Regions from separate parts of the Lacticaseibacillus rhamnosus genome, predicted to be linked through region 2. Evidence: riboswitches for the same ligand, from Rfam matches in the RefSeq annotation. Region 2 holds a riboswitch; the other holds the start of a gene.
What was found. Region 2 has a riboswitch for lysine ahead of EL173_RS09675 (amino acid permease). Riboswitches for the same ligand answer to the same signal wherever they lie in the genome.
Positions count from the first base shown of each region.

Region 1: another riboswitch for lysine. It lies ahead of EL173_RS14600 (ABC transporter permease subunit); the one in region 2 lies ahead of EL173_RS09675 (amino acid permease).

Region 1 is NZ_LR134331.1:2,898,173-2,901,348, forward strand. Features, by position in the region: gene EL173_RS14595 (glycoside hydrolase domain-containing protein) at 1-1,062, opposite strand, end outside; lysine riboswitch at 1,285-1,458, shown strand; gene EL173_RS14600 (ABC transporter permease subunit) at 1,556-3,163, shown strand; gene EL173_RS14605 (amino acid ABC transporter ATP-binding protein) at 3,167-3,176, shown strand, end outside.
Region 2 is NZ_LR134331.1:1,903,140-1,906,315, forward strand. Features, by position in the region: gene EL173_RS09675 (amino acid permease) at 100-1,563, opposite strand; lysine riboswitch at 1,985-2,160, opposite strand; gene budA (acetolactate decarboxylase) at 2,220-2,930, opposite strand.

The DNA of each region.
Region 1 (3,176 bases), 1.0 Mb from region 2:
GTCGGCGCCGCCATCTTGATAGATTGGAAAAATGCTCATACCGCCATCGGTAATTGATTTAATCTCAGACGCAGTCAAATTCTTAGGAGTAAAAGCATTCCCTACTGCCCCCTTTAGGTATCGCCCGACAATGCTGAAACCATATTTACGTAACAATGCAACATCAGAACTCGTCAGTTGCTTAGATGTGTCACAAGCGATTGAATCGCGTGTTGTATCACCATTGCTAGTTAATAGGCCCTTAATAACCCGATTACCAGCGATTCTTCCTGTGGTTGGTTCCAGGTTCATCATTGTGCTAAAGGCAGCCACTGCATCGCCAACTGCACTGGTGAATTGGCCATTAGTCGGAATGTCTGTGAAACCATTTACTAACAGACCGTATTGTAGGATGCGAACGGCGTCAGTATCTGTTGATCCCTCAGATAAAACAGGGCAATTGTCAATTGTCTTCTGCCCATAGATACCATTTGCAACATCAGCAGCCATCCCTTCAGCTCTTTGCAATGCATAAATCAAAGCTGTGTTAGTGTCACGTTGATAGATGCCATCGCAAGGTAGAATGCCAATGTTATTACTGAACCGTCCATTAAGATATTGCTGCATTGACCGAACCTTCTCCGATCCCCCAGTAACCAAGGTAAATGCAGCCATATCGAACAATGCCGCCATAAGATTAACTGTAACTACGCCATTTGCGGTAATACCCGCATTCTGCTGTAGTGTTTTGAAAGCTTGCTCTGTTGCATCAGAAAAGTCCTGATTAAAGTCGCTACCAGGATTGATGCCTTTACACCAGAAGGCGCCTTGAATGAGCTGGGCGATATTGCCCTTATAACCGGGCTTCAAACTGCCTACCACCGAAGCTAATGCTGTCTTGGTTGCATCGCCAAATCCTTCACCAATAGCGCTAATACCAATTTCATGTTGTAGCCCCATCCGCAAACTATAAATAGTGGGCCATCCAGTTTGTCCGTTCTCGGGCGCTGTCGTGAAACCAGAAACACTGCTATACGTTTTATTAAGCCATTTTTGAACGGCTAGTACCGCTTCATCTGCCATTTTAAAAATCTCTTTTACAAATTTTAAGGTGACACGTCTGTCATCGAATTAAACAGAACACACGTTCGATTTAATTCTACTGCGGAGACTTCTTTTTGTCCAAACTTTTCTTAAATAAACTTCTGATCGCACAAAAACCAAGTTAGCGATTACGATTACTCCACAAAAATTGACATTCCGTTCCCGTTCCGCTACACTCGTTTTTGACATTTAAATACACCACCAAGAAATAGAGGTTGCGGTGGGCAACGAAAACTGGGGAGTGCCGAGTCATGTTGAACCAGTCGTAAGTGCCGCCGCCGAAATGTTGAATCGTATTCGGACGATTCGCATTGGGCCATGGGCGCATAACCCATGGACTGTCGAAGCTGGTTGCTTCGGGGCGCTATGATTCTGGTTCATGACTAAAATCGATGGAATCGACCTTTATTGCGGTATCAATAAAGGTCGATTTTTTGGTTCCAGCTCTATTTCCCACTACAAGAAGGGAGAAATGTCACTTATGAGAAAACATTGGGTTGCGCGTTTAGGCGTGCTAGGGTTCGCATTGAGCCTCCTGCTTGGCAGTTTTGCCGCAACACCTGTCAGTGCTGCCAGCGATGACAACACGTTTAAAGTCGGAATGGAGGCCGGCTATGCACCGTTCAACTGGACGCAAACAACGAGTGCCAACAATGCGGTTAAGATTCAAGGCAGCCAAGAATACGCAAACGGGTACGATGTTCAAATTGCCCGCAAAGTTGCCAAGGCGTTGCACAAGAAGGTTGTGGTGGTCAAAACATCATGGGATGGTCTGCCGCCTGCATTAACTTCTGGCAAAATCGATGCCATTATTGCCGGCATGTCGCCAACGCCAGATCGTCGCAAAACCATCGATTTCAGTAATCCGTACTATATTTCCAACCTGACGATGGTCGTCCGCAAAGATAGTAAATATGCCAAAGCCAAAAGTATTGCCGATTTCAAAGGCGCCAAGATTACTGCCCAACTGAGCACCTATCACTATCAGGCGATTAATCAAATCAAAGGCGTTGTCAAGGAACCGGCGATGAACGATTTTCCAGCCATGCGCGTGGCCTTGGAATCCGGCACGATTGATGGCTATGTTTCCGAAGTACCAGAAGGGATTACTGCCGAACGTGCGAATCCGAATCTGATGTATATCCATTTTGCCAAGGGTCAGGGTTTTAAAACCGATGCCAGTGATACTAACTTAGCGATCGGCCTGCGAAAAAATGATCCTAATAAGGCCAAGATTAATGAGTTGCTTGCTACGATCTCTACAAAAGAACGGGCACGGTTGATGAACGAAGCCGTTGATAATCAGCCGTCAACCGAAAAAAGCGGCAACTGGTTCATGGCGATTATGAAACAGTATGGTCCCATGCTATTGCGCGGTACCGGCATGACGCTGCTGATTTCTTTGGTCGGGACACTTGTTGGCTTTATCATCGGTTTGCTGGTCGGTATTATTCGAACCACGCCAAAGCCAAAGAAACTGGGTCAGCGTGGGTTACGGGCCGTGATCAACTGGCTGCTGTCCGTTTATATTGAAGTCTTCCGTGGTACGCCAATGATCGTTCAGGCAGCGGTTTTGTACTATGGTGCGGCTCAAGCCTGGCATCTGAACATGGATCGGACAACCGCGGCGTTATTGATCGTCTCAATTAACACGGGTGCTTATATTTCCGAAATTATCCGTGGCGGTATTATCTCCGTTGATGAAGGTCAGTTTGAAGCAGCCAATGCGCTTGGCATGACCCATCTGCAAACCATGATGAAGGTGATTCTACCGCAAGCGGTACGCAACTCCCTGCCCGCGGTCACCAACGAATTTATCGTTAACATTAAGGATACTTCAGTGTTATCCGTCATCTCGGTTTCCGAACTGTTCTTCAGCGGCGAAACGATTGCCGGACAAAGCTTCCAGTTCTTCCACACGTATCTGATTGTGAGTGGCATCTACCTCATCATGACCTTCACCATCAGCCGATTATTCCGTCTCATCGAAAAGCATCTCGATGGTCCAAAAGATTACAATGTGATGAACAATCAAATGCAGGTCGAAACACCCAAAATCAGCACGGCAAAGGAGGACTAACTGATGGCAAACG
Region 2 (3,176 bases):
TTCAAATTAGCATCCTTTTGTGACCAATAAGGGTGCGTAATAAAAAACGACCTGAAAGATGACATTCATCCTTCAAGTCGTTTTTCATTTGTAAGCTTGTTATTTAGGATTAGGTTCATGTTCGCGATGCGGGGCTAGGTCGACTTTTTCAAGCGGGATCAGTTTGGTTTTATGCTTCACTTTATACCAGACAAATAACACAATAAAAAGCGGAATTGACATGTACGAAACCATTAACCGCCCCCAAGCAAAGTGCTGGACTGCCTGCAAATCCTGGCCCACGATGACGATCAGACTCATGATAATCGCCAGGATCGGGCCAACCGGGAACCACTTGGCATGATATTTGAGTTCGTGAACATCATGTCCCTGTTTCACGAAAGCCCGCCGAAACCGAAAATGCGAAACCGCGATCCCGAGCCAGGCCAGGAACCCGGTTAACCCTGAAGCCGCTACAAGCAGCTGGTAAACGTGTGGTCCCATAATACTGGTCAAGAAAGTTAATGCGCCGACTAAGGTTGTCAGCAACAACGCAGCAAGCGGGATGCCGCGGCTGTTCGTCTTTTGAAAAATCCGTGGTGCAAAGCCGGAGCCGCCCATCGCCCACAACATTCGCGTCGATGCATACATCCCTGAGTTAGCCGATGACAAAACCGAGGTCAAAATCACGGCATTCATGACACTTGCTGCGCCTGCAAGCCCAATGCGATCAAACACTAACGTAAACGGCGAAATCGCCACCTGATCCACGCTGGCCCCCAACAGATTCGGGCTAGTGTACGGAATAATCGCGGCAATCACGGCAATCGACAGGATATAAAACAGCAAAATACGCCAGAAAACCTGCTTAATCGCCTTAGGAATACTTGTTTCAGGCGTTTCGCTTTCGCCGGCCGTAATCCCGATCAACTCGGTTCCCTGAAAAGAAAAACCCGCAACAACAAAAACAGCCAAAGTTGCGGGGATACCACCCACAAACGGCGCCGCACCAGTTGTGTAATTTTTAAACCCAATGGGACCATGCCCACCCATGATCCCCATAATCGTCAGTAACCCGACAATTAAAAAGACAAACACCGTTACAACCTTAATCAACGACAACCAATATTCAGTTTCACCAAATGACTTGACCGAAATAATGTTAATCAGGAAAATCAGTGCCAAAAATCCCAGCGAAAACAGCCAGCCAGGTACTTTTGGCAGCCAAAAATGCATAACAATGGCAGTCGTCGAAACATCAACCGCAACGGTAATGGCCCAGTTAAACCAATAGTTCCACCCTAAAGCAAATCCGAACGCCGGATCGACAAACCGACTCGCATACTCGGAAAAAGAACCGGAAACCGGTACATACGTGGCCATTTCACCTAAACTAGTCATAAGAAAGAAAACCATGAGTCCGATTCCGATATAGGCTGCAATGGCTCCACCCGGTCCGGCAGTGGCAATGGCGCTGCCACTTGCAACAAAAAGACCGGTTCCGATACTACCGCCAAGAGCAATCATGGATAGATGCCGTGTCTTGAGCTCTCGTTTTACTTGATTGGATGCTGATTGTGCCACAGATGAACTCCTTTGTTAACGTGAATTGATTTTTGCTAAACAATGCCAGATTTTACTGTCGATATCTGGGGTGAGATTTTCGTGATTGGCTGGTTGTTGACAGCCAGTGGCGGGTTAAATGTAACGATGCGTTGGCCAAAGACTGGTGTTTATGGACGAAAAACTGCAACAAGGGCAGAAGCATTATTCTTTGGGCAATCCGTTAATTTTATTCTGCTTTCTATAACGCGTTCGCCAGCGCAGGGATCGGAGTGTAAGGACCTCGAACGCGATGGCCAAGGGCGGGCCATCACGCCCGAGGCCGCTTACACTCCGATCCCTAACCGCGCTGGCTCACGCTCACACAAAAAAAGCCAATGAGTCGGTCTGTTGTGACTAACCCATCGGCTTATTCTGCTTTTTACCATGAATAAACGTGATCCGATTTGTTAGCGCCCCGCGATAATCGCGACAGTCCAGTGGATGTTATCCAACTGGCCCAATATCGATTGGCTGAACTCAACCGGTATTTCGGCACCTTTCCCTTTAACAACTGCGCGCTTGGTGTTCAGACCATTGCAGCTGCGACTCATGATTGATGCGACCTCTAATCTCAATTACGACTCACCATATCATGTTCAACTGACAACAGCAACTCACTCTCACACAGCTTTAACTCAACTCTCAGCTTTAAGAATATCAGCAACCAAACTTGTTGTATCAAATTGTTGCTTCAAGAAAGGCTGATCATCTGTTGGCAAATGCAACTGGAAGTCGCTAAACTTTTGTAAAAACAGTTCGCCACTATCCAATTCGAAGCCAAGAATATGCCCACCCATACTATGATCAGCAGCCAGAAAATGGACATGGAAACCAGGTGAAACCGCACCTGCATAGAGATCCGGTGAAAAGTACCCAATTAAAGTGCCCTTGATATTCTCAGCATGAAATTCTTTTTGACCCGAGGCCGTTTCGGTCAAGGTCGGATAAGGCGGCTGTTGCGGCAGCACCGCTCGTGTATGCATTTGCGTAAACGTGCCTTCTACACGAACTGCTGCAAATAAATTACCGGTCTGCAGCCGCTCAAGAGTTGCTTTGTGAAACCCTGCCAAATCAAGCCCCTGAAGCTTACCAGCTGCAACGTCGTGTTGATAGTGAACGTTAGCAAAAGGAACCTTCTCGTCTTCTTGCACTTCTCGAACTTTGCCTTGGGCATTCACTTGATAAACCTTACCCGCCTGAATAATTAGCTCACCATCAAGCCCAGTCAAAGTTCCAATGCCAGTATCACCGTGCTGCAATAATTCCCCAACTGTCTGCGTCCCCGCAAAAAGCCCCGGAACCAGCATGGCTAATGTTCCATGTTGATACAACCGATCCGTATTCAAAACGACATCTCCTTTTTGAAGTGAGCGTGAACCGGCGCGTTTAGGGGTCGTAGTGTAAGCGGCCTCAGACGTGATGGCCGGGCTTTGGCCATTGTGGCTGAGGTCCTTACACGCAGACCCCTGCGCCGGTGAACGCGTTATGGTGAGCGTGAACCGGCGCGTTTAGGGGTCGTAGTGTAAACGGCCTCAGACGTGATGGCCGGGCTTTGGCCATTACGTCTGAGGTCCTTACACGCAGACCCCTGC